DNA from 3 places in the Mycobacterium sp. NPDC006124 genome. Region 3 is predicted to be linked to each of the others. Evidence: riboswitches for the same ligand, from Rfam matches in the RefSeq annotation. Region 3 holds a riboswitch; each other region holds the start of a gene.

Region 1 (7,360 bases), on a different contig from region 3:
ATCTCAGGTGGCCACATGCGCAGCTCCGCCAATGTCATTGCCATACGCAGAGTGCTCTAAAGGTCTATTTTGCGCGAAGCACCCGTGTTGCTCCAGACGGCGGCAATGTGCGTGCTGCTGTCCGAATCAGTGGTCGTGTACCTAGCGACTGCAGCACGATGACCCTCGCGTGGCGAGCGAGTTCGGCTTGGTGCTCAGCTGTCTCAAGCTCCCACTGAGCAACTCGCTCCGCCAACGCTGCGGCTGACAATGATGCGCCGAAGCCGGGAACGGCCGATGCGATGTTGGCGTGAGCGACGGCATGGCCGTGGCCCAAGTCTGCAGCATGCATGTCCAGTCGCTCCGCGGCCATCCTGAGCTCATCGGTATTGACATGCAGTTTCTTGCCCATCGTCTGACACCTCCATCCTGGACTACATTACGTCCGAAATTTGGGATGACCCCGCACCAACTCTGCGTGCGTGAGGTGGTCCGTCGCCCGCCGGCCCGTCAGCCCTTCAGGGATCCGGTGCGCTTGTCCTCGGTGGTGGCGATGCAGACGATGGCCCGGTCGCCCTGGCCCCACGTCTCGGCGGTGGGATAGAGGACGAACACCCCGACCGAGGAGTCCTGCATCGCGTCGGGGGAGTAGGACTCCAGCTCGGCGGGGCACTTGTTCTGCCACTCGCTGATCGTGGCCTCGCCGGGGTAGGCGCCGTCGGGCATGGTCAGCACCGCATACGCCTCACCGGCGTGCGGCTGGCTGCAGTCGGTCTTGGGCACCATCTGGACCAACGCGGCGTCGGGGATCTCGGTGAGGCAGTCGCCCGCGGCCAGGTCGGTCGCGATGACCTTGTCCTTGGTCGCGATCACGAAGAACACCGCCGCACCCACCAGGCATGCGACGAGGACGAACGCGCCCACCGACAACCCGATGATCAGGCCCTTGCGCGACTTCTTCGGCGGCGGAGCCGGGTACGGGTAACCCGCCGGCGGCTGACCGTACTGTCCCGGCTGGCCGTAGGGGCCCTGCTGATACGGCAGGGGCGGTGGTGGGGGCGGGTACTGAGCCCCGGGCTGCTGGTACGCGGGCGGCTGATTCGGGTCTCCCGACGGCCAGGTCATCACCGGAAGATAGCAGGGTCCGGGCCGCAATACCGGAGTGCCGCGTCGACGGCCAGGGCGGGCACGTCGAGTGTCTTGGAGCCGAGGTCGTGACGGGCGCCGGTCACCTCCACGAGCTCGGTGGGGCCGACGACCAGGGCCGCCGCCGACCGCAATTCGTCGACGGTGCCGAAGGGATCGGAGGTGCCGTGGGTGAAGACCGTCGGCACCGTGATGCGGGGAAGGTGTTCGGTGCGTGCACGTTCGGGCTTGCCCGGCGGATGCAACGGATAGGAGAACAGCGTGAGGACGTCGACCGCGAGGCCGTCGGCGACCGCCATGGACGTCATCCGGCCGCCGTAGGAATGACCGCCGGCGAGCACCGGGCCCGTCGTCAGCGACCGGGCCAGGGCGACCGCCTCGACGATGCCGGCCTGATCGGCGGTGGCCGAACCCGACGGCGGACCCTTGGGCCGGCGCCTGCGGTAGGGCAGGTCGTAACGCACCGCGAGCCAGCCGCGACGGGCCCACTCGTCGCACAGCTTCACCAGCATCGGTGACTCGCGGTTGCCGCCCGCCCCGTGGGTCAGCAGGACGATTCCGGTCGCGTCGCCGGCGGGCGCGTGCGCCGCGCCCGCAACGGCGTCAAACTCCATCGGCCAGCCGGAACAGCGGTGACACCGGACCGTGCCCGGCCCCCAACGGATATGCGCCGCACAGACATTCGGTGACCCACTCCTTGGCGAAGGCGACCGCCTCGGGCATCGAGAGGCCGTGGGCCAGTGCCGACGCCGTCGCCGACGCCAGCGTGTCCCCGGCACCGTGGTCGTGGACGGTGTCGATGCGCTCGGCGACGAACTCGTGGAACTCGGTGCCGTCGAACAGAAGGTCGGTGCTGCGCGACGACGAGCGCAGATGACCGCCCTTGACCAGCGACCATGCCGGGCCCATCGCGTGCAGGGCTCGGGCGGCGTCGCGCTGGGTGGCCCCGTCGACGACGTCGATGCCGGTGATCAGGCTGACCTCGTCGAGATTCGGGGTGACCAGCGCGGCCAGTGGGAAGAGCTGCTCGCGCATCGTCTCCAGCGCCATGGGGTGCAGCAGCGGGTCGCCGTGCATGGAGGCGCAGACCGGATCCACCACCAGCGGTGGCGCCAGGCCCTCGGCGGTCAGGTCGCGCCACGTGCCCGCGATGGCGTCGATGATCTCCGAGGACGCGAGCATGCCCGTCTTCGCGGCCTGGATGCCGACGTCCTCGGCGACGGCCCGGATCTGCCCGGCCACCACGTCGACCGGGATTTCGTGAAAGGCCCTGACGCCCAACGAGTTCTGCACGGTCACCGCGGCCACGGACACGCAGCCGTGCACGCCGAGGAGGGCGAAGGTCCGCACGTCGGACTGGATGCCCGCGCCGCCCCCGGAGTCGGAGCCGGCGATGGTCATCACACGCAGCGGTGTCTGACCCGGTGGGGCGAGCGGCAGGTAGTTCACGTGGTCAATGGTAGGTAGACGCGGTTCCCGCCCGCGGCGAACTCCCGGGACTTCTCGGCCATGCCATCTTCAGCCAGGTCCTTCTGATAGGCGTCGCGCACGTCGTGGCTGATGCGCATGGAGCAGAACTTGGGCCCGCACATGGAACAGAAGTGTGCGGTCTTGGCCGGTGCGGCGGGCATCGTCTCGTCGTGGAACTCCCGGGCGGTGTCCGGATCCAGCGACAGGGCGAACTGGTCCTGCCAGCGAAACTCGAAGCGCGCCTTGGACAGAGCGTCGTCACGCTGCTGCGCCCGGGGGTGGCCCTTGGCGAGATCGGCCGCGTGCGCGGCGATTCGGTAGGCGATGACGCCGTCCTTGACGTCCTCGCGGCCGGGCAGCCCGAGGTGCTCCTTGGGGGTGACGTAGCAGAGCATCGCCGTCCCGGCCTGCGCGATGATCGCCGCGCCGATCGCGGAGGTGATGTGGTCGTAGGCGGGCGCGATGTCGGTGGTGAGCGGGCCGAGGGTGTAGAACGGCGCTTCCTCGCACAGTTCTTCCTCGAGCCGGACGTTCTCGACGATCTTCTGCATCGGCACGTGGCCCGGGCCCTCGATCATCACCTGCACGCCGCGCGCCTTGGCGATCCTGGTCAGCTCCCCGAGAGTTCTGAGTTCCGCGAACTGCGCCTCGTCGTTGGCGTCGGCGATGGACCCTGGCCGCAGCCCGTCACCGAGGGAGAAGGTGACGTCGTAGCGGGCGAGGATGTCGCACAACTCGGCGAAGTGGGTGAAGAGGAACGACTCGGTGTGCCGGGCGAGCATCCACGCCGCCATGATCGACCCGCCGCGGCTGACGATGCCCGTCACGCGGTTCACCGTGAGCGGGATGTGGCGCAGCAGCACGCCGGCGTGCACGGTCATGTAGTCCACGCCCTGCTCGCACTGCTCGACGATGGTGTCGCGGTAGATCTCCCAGGTCAGGGCGGTCGGCTCGCCGTTCACCTTCTCCAGCGCCTGATACAGGGGCACCGTGCCCACCGGCACCGGGGAGTTGCGCAGAATCCATTCGCGGGTCGCGTGGATGTCGCGGCCGGTGGACAGATCCATGATGGTGTCGGCGCCCCAGCGGGTGGCCCAGACCATCTTCTCGACCTCCTCGGCGATGGACGACGTCACCGCGGAGTTGCCGATGTTGGCGTTGACCTTGACCCCGAACGCCTTGCCGATGATCATCGGCTCGCTCTCGGGATGGTTGTGGTTGGCCGGGATCACCGCGCGGCCCGCGGCCACCTCGTCACGAACCAGCTCGGCCCCGACGCCCTCGCGCTCGGCGATGAACGCCATCTCGGCGGTGATCTCGCCGGCGCGGGCGCGCTGCAACTGCGTGCCGCGGTCCCGCCTGATTCCCGGTCGCGCCGGCAGCCCGGCGGTGAGGTCGATCTCCGCGGTCGGGTCGGTGTACGGACCGGACGTGTCGTACAGGTCGAGGTGTTCGCCGTTGGTCAGATGCACCCGGCGCAGCGGCACCCGGCCGCCGTCGGGGAGTTCCCGGTAGACCTTCGTGCTCCCGGTGATGGGCCCGGTGGTGACGGAGACGGGGTTGGGCACAGCAGTCATCTCATAGCTCCCTACGCCGGCATTACCCGGTCAGGTTCATACGGTCGACGGCGCGCTAGCCGTCCTCTCAGCGCACTTGGCGTGCACTCCCGCGCGGACGAGGTCGAAGGTACCCCAGGATTCGGCGTCCGCGCGAGGGGGCCGAGGGAATAGGAATTGCCACGAGATAATTTGTATAGCTAACATATGCGTTTTGGGCAGCGCAGCCCCGCATGCTCCGATTGCCGAGACGTGAAGCGAAGCCGATGACGACCGAGATCGAGATGACGAAGACCGACGAAGCCCTCACCGACACCGCCACCCGCCGGCGGCGGATGGATCACGATCACCCGCACTACAAGTGGGTCGTGTTGTCCAACACCACGCTTGGGACGCTGCTGGCCACCATCAACGCCTCCATCGTGCTGATCTCACTGCCGGCGATCTTCCGCGGCATCGGGCTCAACCCGCTGGCCCCCGGCAACGTCAGCTACCTGCTGTGGATGCTGATGGGCTACCTGGTGGTGACGGCCGTGCTGGTGGTCCCGTTCGGACGCCTCGGCGACATGCTCGGCCGGGTGCGGATCTACAACTGGGGCTTCGTTGTGTTCACCGTCGCCGCGGTCGCGCTGTCGTTCGACCCGTTCCACCTTGGCGGCGGTGCACTCTGGCTGATCGGCTGGCGAGTGGTGCAGGGCGTCGGCGGCGCGATGCTGATGGCGTCGTCGTCGGCGATCCTCACCGACGCCTTCCCCGCCAATCAGCGAGGCATGGCCCTGGGGGTCAACATGGTCTCGGCCGTCGCCGGCTCGTTCCTGGGCCTGCTGATCGGTGGGTTCCTCTCCGAGTGGCACTGGAAGGCCATCTTCTGGGTCGGCGTGCCGATCGGCATCGCCGGCACGATCTGGAGCGTGCGATCGCTGCGCGAACTGGGCTCCCGCACGCCGGGCAAGTTGGACTGGCCCGGCGCGATCACCTTCGGTCTCGGGCTGACGGTGCTGCTGGCCGGCATCACCTACGGCATTCAGCCCTACGGCGACGCGACGACCGGCTGGACCAATCCAATGGTGCTGGGCGCCATCGGCATTGGCCTGCTGCTGTTGGTGGCGTTCTGTGTCATCGAACTGCAGGTCGAGTCGCCCATGGTCGACGTCCGGCTGTTCAAGTCGGCGTCGTTCGGGATGGGAAACCTCGCCGGGCTGATGTCGTCCATGGGTCGCGGCGGGCTGCAGTTCATGCTCATCATCTGGCTGCAGGGCATCTGGCTTCCGTTGCACGGCTACAGCTTCGAGTCGACGCCCCTGTGGGCGGGAATCTACCTGCTGCCCATCACCGTCGGCTTCCTGATCGCCGGGCCCGTCGCGGGATCCCTGTCCGACCGCTTCGGCGCGCGGCCCTTCACCGTCGGCGGCATGCTGCTGATGGCGGCCACCTTCATTGCGCTGGTGCTGATTCCCGTCAACTTCGACTACTGGATGTTCGCGCTCCTGGTGTTCCTCAACGGCCTTGGGGGCGGCATCTTCACCGCCCCCAACACCGCGGCCATCATGTCGAGCGTGCCCGCCGCCCAGCGCGGCGCGGCCTCCGGTGTGCGGGCGACCTTCTTCAACGCCGGGTCGTCACTGTCGATCGGTGTCTTCTTCTCCCTGATGATCGTCGGCCTGGCCCACAGCCTTCCGTCTGCGATGAGCAGCGGCCTTCAGGCTCAAGGGGTTTCGCCGTCGATCGCCAATGACGTGGCCAACCTGCCACCGGTGGGCAGCCTCTTCGCGGCGTTCCTGGGCTACAACCCGATGGGTGAATTGCTCGGGCCCTCGGGCGCGTTGACCCAACCTGGCGTCAACGCCGACCTGCTGACGGGCAAGACGTTCTTCCCGCAACTGATCACCGAGCCCTTCCACTCCGGGCTCACCGTGGTGTTCATCGCCGCCGCGGTGATGATGCTCCTCGGTGCGGCGGCGTCGCTGTTCAACCCGGGGCGCTACGGCACCGAAGCCGGCGCCGACAACGCCGCCTGAGGTCAGCCCAGCGGCGGCAGATTGCCCCACGGTCCGTAGGGCCCGTTCTGCGCACCTGGCCCCGGCTGGACGTTGGGGGCGGTTCCGCCGTCGACGCCCTGCGGTCCCAGGCAGCGCGAGGTCGACACCGCGACGTCGCACGGGTCGTCGGCCAGGGCGACGGGTGCGCCGGCCACTCCGAGGGCGATGCCCGCGGCGGCGAGTACGGGTGTGACGGCGATCATGCTGAACGACATGTCTTCTCCTTCTTCGGTGTCGAGGTGATGCGCGTTCTCGCGCTCAGCTCCTGACTACCCGGGCCCGGAATGCCGAGAAACGCCGCGAAAGACGTTCATGGAGAACGCATATCTGCAGCCAGCCTCAGATGGTCGCGGGCATATATGCGTTCGCCATGAAGGCTGGTTCGCGTGCGGCGGCGGGTCGACCTGCCCGGTATCGATGGAAGTGATCGTCTCTGCCCGACACCCATCACAGCGCGAAGGACACGTTCATGCCGGACAAGGGATATCCCGCCGATGCCACGACCAGGAACCGATTCGCGGTCGCCCTCGCCGCGATCGCAGGAACGGCCGATGTCATCGGCTTCATGGAGTACTCGCAGCTCTTCCTGTCGTTCATGAGCGGCAACACCACCCGCCTCGGTGAGGCCGCCAGTTCAGCCGAGTGGGTGATGGTCGCACGGTTCGGCGGGGTGATCGCCGTCTTCTGCTTCGGCGCCTTCCTCGGCACCCTGTTCGCGGCCTGGTCCGGACGGTGGCGCCTGGTCACCTTGCTCGGCATCCAGACCACCCTGTTGGCCCTCGGCGCCTTCCTGCCGGTGGCCTCCGACGCGATCCCGTGGCACGTCTATCCGATCGTCCTGGCCCTGGGCCTACAGAACGCGACGCTGCAGGACGAGGCGGGCCGGAGCATGGCGCTGACCTACGTCACCGGCACCATCGTCCGATTCGGCGCGGGTCTGGCCAACCTGCTGCTTCACAAGCCCGCGCCCTCCTTCTGGATCCAGGGTCCGCTGTGGGCTGGGCTGGCCTCCGGGGCGGTGCTCGGCGGAGTCCTGCAACGACTGTTCGGTCAGACGGCGTTCCTGGTGCCGGCGGCAATGCTGGCGGCGTTGGGGATCTGGGCGCTGATCAGACTTCTCAAGGAGCCCTCGAGCCCGCTGGTCACCAGTGAGTACGCCCCCCAACCCGA
Region 2 (7,360 bases), on a different contig from region 3:
GAGGTAGACGTCGGTGTGGGCGACGAGCAGGTCGACGCCGAACGTCGAACGCGACGGGCTGAACACGGCCGACAGACCCGGTCGCGGCACGCCCGTGTCCTGGGCCACCACCTCGCGCAGCACGCCGATGAGCTGACCGGACATCTCCTCGGCGCTGGCGAACCGGCGCCTAGGGTCGGGGTCGATGGCCCGCTGCAGCAGACGCCCGAACGAATCGTACTTCAGCAGAACGGGATCACCCTCGGGCAATCCGTCGTCGTAGCGACCGTTGCGGGTGCGCAGCTCCAGTGTCAACGCGGCCAGGGTGCGGCCGACGGTGTAGATGTCGGTGGCGATCGTCGGCCCGGTCTTGACGATCTCGGGAGCCTGATAACCCGGTGTGCCGTAGAGGAATCCGTAGGAGTTCAGCCGCGACACCGCGCCGAGGTCGATCAGCTTGAGCTGCTCCTCGGTCACCATGATGTTCTCGGGCTTGAGGTCGTTGTATACCAGGCCCACGGAATGCAGGTAACCGAGCGCGGGCAGGATCTCCAGCATGTAGGCAATTGCCTGCGCGACCGGAAGCTTGTGCCCCTTGGCCTGTTTGAGCGACGTGCCGCCGACGTATTCCATCACGATGTAGCCGACGGGGTCGCCGTTCTTGTCGTCGTGCTCGACGAAGTTGAAGATCTTCACGATCCCCGGGTGGGTGACCTCGGCGAGGAACTGACGTTCGGCCATCGCAATGGACTGCGCCTCGGCGTCACCTGAGTGCACCAAGCCCTTGAGCACCACCGGCCGGTCGTTGACGTTCTTGTCGAACGCCAGGTAGATCCAGCCGAGACCGCCGTGGGCGATGCAGCCCTTGATCTCGTACTGGTCGACGACCATGTCACCCGGACTCAGCTGCGGCAGAAACGAATACGGGCTGCCGCAGTGGGGGCACCAGCCCTCCGAGAGCGCCCCGCCGTCCGAGGTGGAGCGACCAACCGGCTTGCCGCAGTTCCAGCAGAACCGCTTGACCTCCGCGACGACCGGATTGGTCATCAGCGCTTCCAGCGGATCCCGCTCCGGGACGCGCGGCACCTCGACCAGTCCGCCGCCGAGGCGCCGGATGGGGGACCACTGCCGCGTCAGCATCGTGGTCTGTTCGTGCGGTTCGGTCTCGACGCTGCCGACCGTGAAGCCCTCGGAGTCGTCGAAGTTCGGTCGGAAGACGGCCTGGGTGGCCATCGGCCGCAAAGTGGCCAAAGAGTCGTAGCTCATCGCGTCGGCGGGCTGAGTGCCGGGATAGGCGTCGTCGTGTTCCTCCGGTGCGCTCATTGGGATTCGTACCTCGGCGAGGGCGGCGAGGGCGCCGGGCCGAGCACCGTCAACCACTTGCGGTACAACGTGTTCCACGTGCCGTCGCGTCGGATGCGTTCCAGGGTCCCGTTGACGAACCGGACCAGGCCGGTGTTCTCCTTGTTGACCCCGATGCCGTAGGGCTCCTTGGCCATCGACGGCCCGACGATGTGCAGGTACGGATCCTGGCTGACCAGTCCGGCGAGGATCGAGTCGTCGGTGCTCACGGCGTCGACCTGGCGCTGCTGCAGGGCGACCAGGCAGTCGGCCCACGTCACCACCTCGACGATGACCGGCGGGGGGTTGATCTGCCGGACCCGTTGCAGCGACGTCGTCCCGGTCACCGCGCACACCCGCTTACCGCCGAGGTCGGATGCCTGCGCGATCGGCGAGTCCCGGGGCGCCAGGATGCGCTGGGTGGCCGCCAGGTACTCGGTGGAGAAGTTCACCAGTTCCTTGCGCGCACAGGTGATGCTCATGGTCTTGACGACGATGTCGACCTGGTTGTTCTGCAGCGCCGTGATGCGGTCGGCCGAGGACAGGATGCGGTACTCCACCTGCGAGGGCGTACCGAAGATGTCCCTGGCGACCTCGCCGGCGATGTCCACGTCGAAACCGGTGATCTCACCGGTGATCGGATCGCGGAAGCTCAGCAGGTTGCTGCCGATGTCGAGGCCGACGATGAGCCGGCCCCGGTTGCGGATGTTCATGACGGCCTCGTCGGCCTCGGCCTTGGTGCTGAACGGTCGCAGGCTCGCCGTGCAACCGCCGTAGGCCAGGTTGTCCTCCTGCGCGTCGGGTGGCACTGCCGGCTGCGGCGGCGCCTCCTGCATGCCAGCGGGGGTGGGAGGGGCGAGGGTCACGCTCGGCACGTCGTCCACGGGCGCGGTCTGGCTGCAGCCGGCGACCGTCACCACCGCTGCCACCACCGCCAGGATCCGTCGAGCCCTCATCGGAGTCATGCTCTTCGCGCGAGCGCTCATCGGTACTCACTCAACCTCGGCCACAGCCCCAACGCCACCGCGATCGCGGCGATGATGCTGAGCACCGCCGCGCCGACCGTCGCCCCCGACAGCACCCGGCGCGCGTTGACGATGTCGTTGCGCAACTGCTGGCGGCTCTCCCCGATGCCCTTGGTCAGCGCCGCGTCGAGCTTGTCGAACGCCGGGGTCGAATCATCCTCGCCGGTGCCGAGGGCCACCTGGGTGGCGGCTTGGTAGTTGCCCACCGCGATGTAGGCGTTGATCCGGTCGTCGGCGGCGCGCCACCGCCGCAGCAGTTGTTCGGCGTCGGCCAGATCGGACTTGTCGATCGCATCCTTGCGACCCAGGTAGCCGGCGAGTTGCTGCTGCATGGCGTCGATGCGCTGGTAGTACGACTGCTTGCGGACACCCTCGTCACCGCGGCGGATCAACGACAGCGTCTCGTCGGCCCGCGCCTGTTGGGCGGTGATGGCCATGGTGGTGACGGTCTTCAGCGATTCTGCCGCGGTGCTCTTGGCGCTGCGGCTGTCGGCGGTCGAGATCGCCAGTGCGGTGCCCACCCACACGATCATGACGAGCACGGCGACGCCGCCGGCGACGAAGCCGACGTTGACGCGCCGGCGGGTGCGCCTGGCCAGCCATCGGTTCGCGAACGCGCCGAACATCAAGGTCGCGAGCACCACCAGGATGACGGGGGCGGGGATGCGCGTCGAGGCCGTGGTCTCGGTGTCGACCTGCTTGCTGGTCTCCTCGTAGAGGCGTTGCGCGTCGGGAAGGATCTGCGTCTGCATCAGAGACGAGGCCTCCGACAGGTAGGACGACCCCACGGGGTTGCCCGCCCGGTTGTTGGTGCGGGCGGTCTCGACCAGGCCGGTGTAGACGGCGAGTTCTGCGTTGACGCGGCCGAGGAGCCGGACCATGTCGTCGTCGGTCAGGCCGCTGGAGGCCCGCGTCACCGCCACCGACGCGTCGGTGATGGCTTGCTCGTAGCGCTGCCGCACCGCCCGCGGCTCGGCGCCGGAGATGAAGGCGGTCGCGGCAGCCGCGTCGGCGACCGACAGCGTGGTGTAGAGCTGGCCCGCTGCGAACGCCAGCGGTTCGGTGTGGTCGAGCACGTTGGACAGCGCCTGCTGGCGATTGTTGATGGTCGTCGACGTCGCGAACGCGCACGCGATGACCATGGCGGCGAGCACGACGCCGATGGTCAGGATGCGGCCGGGGGTGGTCCAGAGGAACCACCAGCGCGGGTGTGCTGGTCTGGTCTGCGAGCGCGACGCAAGGGGCTCGGTGGAAGGATGCGCCAACTCCACGGTCACCTGTGCGTGGACCTCTGCTTTCGGTGTGCTTTCCCGGCCCCTCAACTGTAAAGGAATTCTAAGAGCAGGGGGCGGGACGCGCGGGACAAACGCCGACACCCATGTCCGCCGGACCTTCCCTATCCTGGGATCGTGCGCGGTGACGGTGACGGCTGGGTCAGTTCGACGGATGGCGCGCACTTCTGGGGCCTGCACGGTGCTGCCGGACTGCTGCTTCGGGCGCCGCGGCCCGACGGTCGTGCCGCTGTCCTGCTGCAGCACCGCGCACCGTGGAGTCACCAGGGCGGCACGTGGGGTCTGCCCGGTGGCGCCCGCGACAGTCACGAGACCGTCGAGCAGGCCGCCGTCCGCGAGGCTCAGGAGGAGGCCGGCCTGAGCGCCGACCAGTTGGTGGTCCGGCGCGAGGTCGTCACGTTCCGGCCGAAGGGCGTGTCCTGGACCTACACGACGGTCATCGCCGACGCCCCTGAGCCCCTGCAGACCGTGCCGAACCGGGAGAGCTCCGAGTTGCGCTGGGTGCCCGAGGACGAGGTGGCCGACATGCCCCTGCACCCCGGATTCGCTGCCAGCTGGGAGCGGCTGCGCAGCGAGTCGGCGTCGTTGCCGCTGGAGGTCAGTCGCGAGACCTGAGCCCGGCGACCAGTGCCCTGGCCGCCGCGGTCGGGTCCTCGGCGGCGGTGATCGCCCGCACCACCACGATGCGGCGCGCCCCCGCGGCGAGCACGTCGGGCAGCCGGTCGAGGTCCAACCCGCCGATGGCGAACCACGGCATCTGAGTGGAGAGGTCGGCGGCCGTGCGGACCAGCTCGAGGCCCGGGGCCGGTCGTCCCGGCTTGGTCGGCGTGGGCCAGCACGGGCCGACGCAGAAGTAGTCGACGGGCTCCCGGGCCGCGGCCATGCCGACCTGCTCGGCGTCGTGGGTGGACCGCCCGATGACGACGTCCGGGCCGACGACGTCCCTGGCCACCGGAAGCGGCAGGTCGTCCTGGCCGAGGTGCAGCACGTCGGCCGACGCGGCGCGCGCGACGTCGGCGCGGTCGTTGACCGCGAAGAGTGCCCCGTGCCGCCGCGCCGCGTCGGCGAGCACCTCCAACGCCGCGAGTTCGCCGCGAGCCTCCAGCGGGCCGAACTCCCGCTCACCAGCCGAACCCTTGTCGCGAAGCTGGATGACGTCGACGCCACCCGCCAGTGCGGCATCGGCGAACTCCGCGAGGTCGCCGCGTTCGCGCCGGGCGTCGGTGCAGAGGTAGAGCCGGGCGGTCGCGAGACGGCGACGACGGTCGAGAGCCATGACGCGAACGGTAGCGACTGTGGGTACCCTCGGCTACGAGAGAGCTAGAGACGCGGGAGTCCCGATGCCGGGGGCTGAGAGTGGGTGCGATCACCCTGACCGTCACACCTGATCCGGGTAATGCCGGCGTAGGAAGGACGAATCGTGCACGTCGACGGTGCCAGGAGAACGCTTGCCGTGATCGGAGGCGGCGTCATCGGATTGGCGGTCGCCAGACGGGCGGCCGTGGACGGCTGGGTCGTGCGGGTGCATCGGGCCGAGGCTCCCGGTGCGTCGTGGCTGGCGGGCGGGATGGTGTCGCCGCTCGGCGAGGGCCGGCCCGGTGAGGAACGGTTGCTGGAGATCGGTCTCGCGTCGCTGCGCATGTGGCACGAGGACTTCCTGGACGGGCTGCCCCCGGAGGTCGTCACCGCCAGGGAGTCGATGGTGGTCGCGATCGACCGCGCCGACGCCGAGGATCTCGCCATGATCGGCGAATGGCTTGCCGCCCAGGGACATCCGGTGGAGATCACCAGGAACTGCCGCGAGATGGAGCCGCTGCTCGCGCGTGGCATCCGGCACGGATTCGTGGCCGGCGCCGAGTTGGCGGTCGACAACCGGGCGCTGGTCGCCGCGTTGGCGAATCGGTGCGAGACCGTCGGAGTCACGTGGGCGGGTCCGGTCCGGTCCCTGGACGACGTGCGCGACGCCGAGGTAGCGGTAATCGCCAACGGGGTCGACGCCCCGGCGTTGTGGCCCGGACTGCCGATCCGGCCGGTCAAGGGTGAGGTGCTGCGACTGCGCTGGCGCCGCGGGTGCATGCCGTTGCCGAAGAGAGTGATTCGGGCCAGAGTGCACGGTAGGCAGGTGTACCTGGTGCCGCGGCCGGACGGCGTGGTGGTGGGTGCGACGCAGTACGAGCACGGACACGACACCACACCGACGGTGGCCGGCGTCCGCGAACTCCTCGACGACGCGTGCGAGGTCGTGCCCGCGCTCGCCGAGTACGAGCTCGCCGAGTGTGCGGCGGGTCTGCGCCCGATGACGCCGGACAACCTGCCACTGGTCGGGCGGCTCGACGACCGAACTCTGGTGGCCTCGGGCCACGGCCGTTCCGGTTTCCTGTTGGCGCCGTGGACCGCGGCGACGATCTCGGCCGAGTTGACGGTGGGAGTGTCCGCATGAGGATCGTGGTCAACGACGAGTCCGTCGAGATCGACGACGGTGCCTCGGTGACGGACCTGCTGGCGCGCCTGGGCCTGTCCGAGAAGGGAATCGCGGTGGCCGTCGACTGGGCGGTGGTGCCGCGGTCGCAGTGGTGCCGGGGACTTCCCGACGGCGCCCGGGTCGACGTGGTGACGGCGGTGCAGGGTGGCTGACGTGCTGACCATCGCGGGCCGCAGCTTCGGGTCGCGGCTCATCCTCGGCACCGGTGGCGCGGCCAATCTGGCGGTGCTGGAGGAGGCGCTGGTCGCCTCGGGCACCGAGCTGACGACGGTCGCGATCCGCCGGGTCGACGCCGAGGGCGGCACCGGGGTGCTCGATCTGCTGACCCGCTTGCGCATCACGCCACTGCCCAACACGGCGGGGTGTCGTGGGGCCGCCGAGGCGGTGCTGACGGCCCGACTGGCGCGAGAGGCGTTGGAAACCAACTGGGTCAAGCTCGAGGTGGTGGCCGACGATCGCACCCTGTTGCCCGACGGGGTCGAATTGATCAGGGCGGCAGAGCAACTCGTGGACGACGGCTTCGTGGTGCTGGCCTACGCCAACGACGATCCGATACTGGCGAGGCGCCTGGAGGACGCCGGCTGCGCGGCGGTGATGCCACTGGGTTCGCCGATCGGCACGGGCCTGGGCATCGCCAATCCCCACAACATCGAGATGATCGTCGAGCGCGCGGGCGTGCCGGTGATCCTCGACGCCGGCATCGGCACGGCGAGTGACGCCGCCCAGGCGATGGAACTTGGTTGCGACGCCGTGCTCTTGGCGACGGCCGTCACGCGGGCCGCGGACCCACCGATGATGGCGGCCGCGATGGCCGCCGCGGTGACCGCCGGCAGGATGGCCCGAGGCGCCGGTCGGATACCGAAGCGGTTCTGGGCTCACGCGTCGAGTCCGGCGATGTAGCGCTTCTGAGCCCTCGACGAACGTGGCAGGATCGGAATCATGGCACGGCTCGAGATGGACGGCGACCGACTCCGCAGGGAGGTACGGACGTTCGAACACCTGGAAGAGGAGCGGGCCACCCACGAGGCGCGGGTGGCCCAAATCGCGGGCGACCTGACGAGTTCGCTGCAGGGGCAGACCGGCGCGGCAGCCCAGAAGGCGCTGGCGGACTACCTCGCGGCGTCGCAGGCACTGCGCGCCGAGGAGGCGGAGATGAACGTCAAGATGGAGACCGCCATCGACGCCTACGAGGCAGTCGACGGCGCCGCCGCAGGCGGCCTCGAGAGCCAGATGGGCATCTG
Region 3 (7,360 bases):
TGGCGGCGCAGGGGGTGCGGGCGGCGCGGCGGGCACGCCCGGACTCGGCGGCACCGGCGGATCGGGTGGCGCCGCCGGGCAAGCCGGGGCCGGCGGGGCCGGCGGGGCGGCCGGCCAAGCAGGCGCAGGTGGCGCAGGTGGCTCCGGGGGCACTGGCGGCGCAGGCGGCCAGGGCGGCGCAGGCGGCCAGGGTGGTCGAGGCGGCGCGGGCGGCGGCGCCATCTTCGGCAGCACCGGCAGCCAAGGCAGCACCGGCGCCACCGGAGCCACGGGAGCCACCGGCGGCAAGGGTGCCGATGGACTCGCAGGAGCAACTGGATCCATTGGGGCACCAGGAAATCCGGGATCAAGCGGTGCCAGCGGCAAGGCTGGCACCAGCTCGAACGGGGCCAATGGAGCGTCGGGGACTGCGAGCAATGGAGCCGACGGCGCCACGGGCAAGAACGGCTGACGCTCGGCCAATCGAGGCCGGGACGGCGCCGAAGGCAAGCGGCTCGAAGGCCACGCGTGGGGTGGTTGACTGGTGCCTACGCCCTGGACCCCGGCGTGACGACGTATCTTGCGGAGTCCTCCCTCGCTGAGGATGCGCGTGGCTACCGCGGGTCAGGTCGGACCGAGGCCCGAGACGATGTCGCGCAAGTCGAAGGTCATCGGGACCTCGAGTTGGGAGTAGGTGCAGGAGCGCGGCTCACGGTCGGGTCGCCACCGATTGAACTGTGCGGTGTGACGAAATCTCTCGCCCTCCATGTGGTCGTAGCGAACCTCGACCACGCGTTCAGGCCGCAACGGCACGAAGGAGAGGTCCTTGCCTGCGCTCCACCGCGAACCGGCCGAACTCTGCTTCAGGGTGGGGTTGTCCGCGGCGTGTGCCGCCCAATTCCACGGATGATCGCTGAAGGTGGTCGTCAGCGGCTGCAGTTCGGTGAAGAGTTGGCGCCGCGTGGCCATCGGGAAGGCGCCGATCACGCCGACCGACGCCAGGGCGCCGTCGTCGCGATACAGCCCGAGCAGAAGCGAGCCGACGGCGTCGTCCCCGGACTTGTGCACACGGTAGCCGGCGACCACGCAGTCCGCGGTGCGCCGATGCTTGATCTTGTACATCACGCGTTTGTCCGGCTGATAGGTCACGGTGAGCGGCTTCGCGACGATGCCGTCGAGCCCCGCGCCCTCGAACTGCTCGAACCATCGCTCGGCGGTCACCGGATTCGTCGAGGCGGGGGTGACGTGGAAGGTGGGACCGCAGGCGGCCATGGCCTTGACCAAGGCGGCTCTGCGCTCCGCGAACGGCCGACCCGTGTAGTCGGTCTCGCCGAGCGCGAGCAGATCGAAGGCGATGAACGAGGCGGGCGTCCGTTCCGCGAGCAGGCGCACCCGGGATGCCGCGGGGTGCAGACGCAACTGGAGTGTCTCGAAGTCCAGACCGCGCTCGCCGGCGATGACGATCTCTCCGTCGATCACGCAGCGGCTCGGTAACTCGATCATCGCCGCCGACACCAGCTCCGGAAAGTAGCGCGTGAGGGGGCGCTCATTGCGGCTGCCCAACTCGACCTCGTCGCCATCGCGAAAGCAGATGGACCGGAACCCGTCCCACTTCGGCTCGTAGGACGCGTCGGGCGGGATCTCCGTCACCGACTTCGCCAGCATCGGCGACACCGGCGGCATCACGGGTAGCTGCATGACCTCATTGTTGCGCGCGGGAGGTGGCCGGGTTGAGTCGCACCGGCCGCGATGACAGTGCCGCACGGCTGCGGTCTACGTGAGTATGGAACCCGTGGACCTTCCCGTTTAGCTCCCCGTCGAACCGATGCTGGCCAAGGCGACGCCGTAGACCTTGGACTACGAGGACCAGCTCCTCGACGTCGGTCGAGGAGTCGGTCAGAAGATGGACCTCGGGCTCAGAGATCGAATTCGACGGGCTCGGTCCCCTCGGGCATGAGGCTTTTCCACAGATCGCTCGGGCTGCCGTTGGCGGCGGTACGGAACTCTTCCCAGTACCACTCGGAACCCAACAGCTGCTTGACGCGCGGAATGGCGATGCCGTCGGGCCCGGTGTAGTAGCGGACCTTCTCGTTCTTGCCGTCGGTGACCGCTTCGACGATCCCTCGTGCGGTGACCGAGGGCTTCGAACCACCGCCCTGCATCGCAAAGAATCGCTGCATTCCCGGTTGGTAGTCGGCAGGAACATCGAGAGCCTGGTCGATCTTGGTGAAGATGCGCGTGGCGTGAGCTCCCGGGAAGATTGCTTTCGCCGAGGCGGAGCATCGGCCGGACCGTCGGCAGGACGGGCAGCTTCACGCCGTCATTCTGGCACTGGGTCCCGCGCGGTCCAGACAGATCCGTCCGGTGCCTCCGTCACCACCCAGTCGGCGGCCGACCGCGGATCGTGACACGCGAGGTAGACCTCCTCCTGGGCGGCCCACCGGTCCCAGTGGGGCCGATAGGTGTCACCGTCGCGCAGCAGTGCGCGCTGCTTGCGCTCAACGTCGGGTGTCTCGACCCAGATGCCCACGTCGGCCAGTGCGCGGCTCCGCGCGTCGAGCGCGCCGACGCCCTCGACGATCAACCGCTGGTCGGGGTCGACGGTGTGCCAGCGGCCCGGGACGTCGCGCACCCAGTTCCAACTGCGCCAGCGGCCGGGCAGGCCCTCGTGGCGGGGAGCCAGCAGTTCGTTCCTGACGTGCTCGACGGCCCAGGCCAGCCCGTCCCACCCGGGGTAGACGTCGTCCAGCCGCAGGATCTGGCTGCCGTCCCACCGCCGCCGCAGATCCTTGGCCAACGTGGTCTTGCCCGAGCCGGACCGGCCGTCGACGAGGACCGTCCGCGCCCCGGACTCGGTCAACCCGCGGGCGACGTCATCGAGTGGCAATGAGGTTCCAATGCCCCGTGCCGACCGACGTCGCGATCGCCACCGCGACGATGGCGAAGCCCGCGGCGATCAACGCGACCTCCCGCCGTCCGAACGGCGACGGCCGAGCCCAGGTGCGCGTCGGATGCGCGCCGAAACCCCGTGCCTCCATCGCCGTGGCCAACGTCGACCCGCGACGGATCGCAGAGACCAGCAGTGCGAAGGCTTGGCCCGCAACACGTCTCACGCGTGCCTGGTCGGCAACCCCGCGGGCCCGTCGTGCATACCCGAGGTAGCGCCAGTCCTCGCCGAGCAACCCCACCAGGCGGACGCCGGCCAGGGCGCCGAGCACGAAGCGTGCGGGAAGTCGTAGCACCTGCCCCAGACCGTCGGCGAGTTCGGTCGGTTCGGTGCCGACGAACAGCAGCACCGACGGCAGGGCGATGGCCAGCACCCGCAGAAAGGTGGCCACCGCCAACGTGATCGAGCCGTCGCTCACGTTGACGAGAAGGAAGTGCCAGTGCACCACGCCCCGTGACTCGCCGTAGAGCAAAATGGTCACCGCCGTCAGTGCGGCCGCCACCGCCACCATCGCCGAACGGACGAGCATGGTGCGCAACGGAACTCGCAACGCCAGCAGGAGAACGGCCTCCAGGACCAGGGCGGTCAGGGCCGACACCCAGTCGACGCTCAGCACCAACCCGACGGCGATCACCAAGGCGGCGGCGAGCTTCGCGACCGGGTTGACCGTCGCCAGGCGACCCGGGGCGACCTCGACGGCGGTGCTCAGCACGGGACGTCCGACGCGGTCTCCGCGTGCCACGCCCCCAGCTCGACCCGTTGGTCGGCCAGTAGGCGGGCGAAGTCCAGGTCGTGGGTGACCGCCACGACGGCGGTTCCGTCGTCGGCGATCTCGGCGAGCAGCCGCACCAGTTCTTCCCAGGTGTTGCGATCCTGACCGAAGGTTGGCTCGTCGAGGATGACCAGTTCCGGTGCGGTGGCCAGGACCGTGGCCACCGACAGTCGGCGCTGTTCTCCGCCGGAGAGCGTGTAGGGGTTCACCTCGGCGAGGTGGGTGAGGTGCAACCGGTCCAGCAGCGAATCGCAGACCTCGGCGACGGCGATCTCGTCCTTCTTCAGCGCGCGCGGTCCGAGCGCCAGCTCGTCGCGGACGGTGGCGGTGAGGAATTGGTGTTCGGGATTTTGGAACACGCTGCCGATGCGGGTGAGCAGTTCCCGGGACTTCCAGGCGACGGGGGACCGGCGTCGCGGCGTGGGAGCGAAGGCCTCTGCGGCGGTCAGCGTGCCACCCCGCGGCGGCAGCAGTCCGCCGAGCGTGAGCGCCAGCGCGGACTTTCCGGTTCCGTTCGGACCGGTGACGACCGTGACCGACCCACGGTCGACGTGGAATCCGAGATCGTGTGACCCCTCTCCGGCGCGGTAGCCCACCGACAGGTTGGCGGCCTCGAGCAGCGCCGCCCCCGGGGGGTGCCGGCGGACCAGAGCGGGAAGATCCTTCCCGGGCAGCCAGACGCCGGCCCGAGCGAGCAGGTCGTGCTCCCGAGCCAGGGTGTCCTCGGGCGGCCCGTCGGCCACCACCCGTCCGTCCTCGCCGAGGACGACCACGCGGTCGACCACGGGAAGCCACACCGCGGTGCGGTGTTCGACCACGACCAGCGTCGCACCGGTCGACTCGGCGGCGGCCGCGACGGCGTCGCGGACCTCGACCACCCCGGCCGGATCTAGGTTGGCGGTGGGCTCGTCGAGCAGGATGAGCCCGGGGTTCATCGCCAGCACCCCGGCCAGCGCCAGCCGCTGTTGCTGCCCACCCGAGAGTGCCGACGTCTCGCGGGACAGCGGAACGTCGAGACCGACGGCGGCCAGTGCCCGTCGGACCCGCGGCCAGATGGCCGGGCGTTCGACGTTGAAGTTCTCCATGCCGAACGCCACGTCGTCACCGACCCTCGAGAGGATCACCTGCGAGTCGGGGTTCTGCAGCACCATGCCGATGCGGCTTCGGCGCGTCGCCGGGGGTGCCCCGTCGACCAGGAGTCGGCCGGCCTCGTCACCGTCCTCGCCGCTGTCAAGCAGACCGGCAAGTCCGTGCAGCACAGTCGATTTGCCCGATCCGCTGGCCCCGAGCAGCAGCACCCGCTCGCCCGGTTCGATGGTCAGGTCCAGCCCCTTGCACGCCCACCGCCCGCGGCCGGCGTGCCGCCAATGCCAGCCCTGGGCGGACACCGAGACGCCGCCGCACGACGACGGCGGGACGTTCATCGGGGCAGGTCGGTCCGGGATCCCACTCTGCCGGCCGGAAAGCGGGACAGTGCACCGGTCTTCGCCAGACCGCGCACGACGAACCAGGACAGAGCGCCGGCAAGGACTGCGCCCGAGACGATCGCGGCGACGACGTAGATCGCCGAGAACGCGGCGGCCGAACCGGGATACCAGAGGGTCAGGTCGTTGATCGCGAGAGCGAGGCCCGCGACCGCTCCGGACAACACGGCGACCGGCAGATTCCATCGGCGATAGAGGAACACGGCGAACACCAACTCGGCCCCGAGTCCCTGCACCAACCCCGACTCCAGGGTCAGCACGCCCCACTGGTTGCCGACGAGCGCCGAGACGGTGGCGGCGACCAACTCGCCGTACAGCGCGGCGCCGGGCTTGCGGATCACCAGGGCGGTGAGCACCCCCGCGAACAGCCATCCGCCACCCACCAGCGCCTGGAGGCCGGGCAGCGCGGCGCCCAGCGGGGCGGCGATCGGATTCGACGCGACGTTCCACAGCACGAACACCAGTCCGGCCGCGACGGCCAGGACGCTGGCGACGACGATGTCCACGACACGCCAGCGATGGGGGCTGCGCGCGGTGCCGGTGGGCTGTTGGGAAACGGTCTCTGAACTCATCTGCTTTCACTCCCTACGCCGGCATGATCCGGTCAGGTTCGTACGGTCGACGGCGCCAGCCGTCCTCTCAGCGCACTTCGCGTGCACTCCCGTGTGGCTCTTCACGCTCAATCTAGCCCAGTGCTGGTCGGATGCGAAGTCGGTGCCGATGACATTGATTGGCCGGGGCGGTCTGCGTGTATATGAGAACCATGGACCTCCCCGTGATGCCGCCCGTCGAGCCGATGCTCGCCAAGGCGGCTGCCCAGGTGCCCATCGGGGCGAGCGGAGCGACGGGGAAGGCGGCAGGGGCGAGCGGAGCGACGGGGAAGGCGGCAGGGGCGACGGGGAAGGAAGCTGACGAGGGGACGTGGTCCTACGAGCCGAAGTGGGACGGCTTCCGGGCGCTGGCGTTCCGCGACGGCGACGAGGTGGTGCTGCAGTCGCGCAGCGGCAAGGAACTCGGCCGGTACTTTCCCGAGTTGCTCGACTCGCTGCGCGACGAACTCGCGCCCCGATGCGTGCTCGACGGCGAGGTCGTGGTGCCGCGGGAGTTCGCCGGCCGCGTCCGGCTGGACTGGGAGTCGTTGAGTCAGCGCATCCACCCGGCCGACAGTCGGATCACGATGTTGGCCGAACAGACGCCCGCGCACTTCATCGGCTTCGACGCGTTGGCCACCGGGGACCGGTCGCTGCTCGCCGAACCGTTCTCCGTTCGGCGCGAGGCGCTGCTCGACCTCGTGTCGGAGAAGACGTGGTGTCACGTCACCCGGACCACCCACGACCCCGAGCTCGGCACGCAGTGGCTCACCACGTTCGAGGGCGCGGGCCTCGACGGCGTGATCGCCAAGCGGCTCGACGGGCACTACCTGCCCGGCAAGCGAGACATGATCAAGGTCAAGCACAAGCGCGACGCCGACTGCGTCGCCATGGGGTACCGCATCCACAAGAGCGGGGAGGGCGTCGGGTCGGTGCTGCTTGGTCTGTACCGCGACGACGGCGAGCTGCAGATGGTCGGCGGCGCAGCCTCCTTCAGCGTCAAGGATCGCATCAAGATGCTGGCCGACCTCGAACCCCTGCGCGACGGCGACGTACGCGACGGCGATCCGAGCCGGTGGAACTCCGCCGCCGACAAGCGGTGGATCCCGGTGCGACCGGAGAAGGTCGCCGAGGTGGCCTATGACCAGATGGAGGGCAACGGCCACACCGACCGGCGGTTCCGCCACGCCGTCAAGTTCGTCCGCTGGCGTCCGGACCGAGAGCCGTCGAGCTGCACGTTCGGGCAGTTGGACGTACCGCTCAACTACGACCTGTCCGACGTATTGGAGGGCTAGGAATGGCGAGTCCCGCAACGGAAGTCGACGTCGACGGCGTAGCCGTCCGGCTCACCAGTCCGGACAAGGTGTACTTTCCCAAGCTGGGCGCCGGTGGCACCAAACGCGTCCTGTTCGACTACTACCTGGCCGTGGCCGGGCCAATGGTGGCGGCGCTGCGGGACCGACCCACTCATCTGCAGCGGTTCCCCGACGGGATCGACGGGGAGGAGATCTACCAGAAGCGAGTGCCCGCAAAGCATCCCGACTACCTACAAACCTGCCAGGTCACGTTTCCGTCGGGGCGCACCGCC

What was found. Region 3 has a riboswitch for thiamine pyrophosphate ahead of ABZ195_RS21615 (ECF transporter S component). Riboswitches for the same ligand answer to the same signal wherever they lie in the genome.
Region 1: another riboswitch for thiamine pyrophosphate. It lies ahead of thiC (phosphomethylpyrimidine synthase ThiC); the one in region 3 lies ahead of ABZ195_RS21615 (ECF transporter S component).
Region 2: another riboswitch for thiamine pyrophosphate. It lies ahead of thiO (glycine oxidase ThiO); the one in region 3 lies ahead of ABZ195_RS21615 (ECF transporter S component).

The regions. Positions count from the first base shown of each region.
Region 1 covers NZ_JBEXUA010000006.1:186,391-193,750, reverse strand. Annotated here, with positions in the region: gene ABZ195_RS14860 (hypothetical protein) at 1-38, opposite strand, end outside; gene ABZ195_RS14855 (hypothetical protein) at 65-391, opposite strand; gene ABZ195_RS14850 (septum formation family protein) at 490-1,104, opposite strand; gene ABZ195_RS14845 (alpha/beta family hydrolase) at 1,104-1,739, opposite strand; gene thiD (bifunctional hydroxymethylpyrimidine kinase/phosphomethylpyrimidine kinase) at 1,729-2,574, opposite strand; gene thiC (phosphomethylpyrimidine synthase ThiC) at 2,571-4,172, opposite strand; TPP riboswitch at 4,164-4,275, opposite strand; gene ABZ195_RS14830 (MFS transporter) at 4,418-6,169, shown strand; gene ABZ195_RS14825 (hypothetical protein) at 6,172-6,405, opposite strand; gene ABZ195_RS14820 (YoaK family protein) at 6,660-7,360, shown strand, end outside.
Region 2 covers NZ_JBEXUA010000006.1:212,669-220,028, reverse strand. Annotated here, with positions in the region: gene ABZ195_RS15010 (serine/threonine-protein kinase PknG) at 1-1,302, opposite strand, end outside; gene ABZ195_RS15005 (glutamate ABC transporter substrate-binding protein) at 1,299-2,276, opposite strand; gene glnX (protein kinase G-activating protein GlnX) at 2,303-3,622, opposite strand; gene ABZ195_RS14995 (NUDIX hydrolase) at 3,755-4,252, shown strand; gene thiE (thiamine phosphate synthase) at 4,236-4,913, opposite strand; TPP riboswitch at 4,956-5,066, shown strand; gene thiO (glycine oxidase ThiO) at 5,055-6,077, shown strand; gene thiS (sulfur carrier protein ThiS) at 6,074-6,271, shown strand; gene ABZ195_RS14975 (thiazole synthase) at 6,264-7,019, shown strand; gene ABZ195_RS14970 (hypothetical protein) at 7,059-7,360, shown strand, end outside.
Region 3 covers NZ_JBEXUA010000012.1:1,189-8,548, reverse strand. Annotated here, with positions in the region: gene ABZ195_RS21645 (PGRS repeat-containing protein) at 1-451, shown strand, start outside; gene ABZ195_RS21640 (ATP-dependent DNA ligase) at 604-1,677, opposite strand; gene ABZ195_RS21635 (hypothetical protein) at 1,896-2,159, opposite strand; gene ABZ195_RS21630 (hypothetical protein) at 2,300-2,866, opposite strand; gene ABZ195_RS21625 (energy-coupling factor transporter transmembrane component T) at 2,853-3,602, opposite strand; gene ABZ195_RS21620 (ATP-binding cassette domain-containing protein) at 3,632-5,122, opposite strand; gene ABZ195_RS21615 (ECF transporter S component) at 5,119-5,754, opposite strand; TPP riboswitch at 5,748-5,857, opposite strand; gene ABZ195_RS21610 (ATP-dependent DNA ligase) at 5,937-7,067, shown strand; gene ligD (non-homologous end-joining DNA ligase) at 7,070-7,360, shown strand, end outside.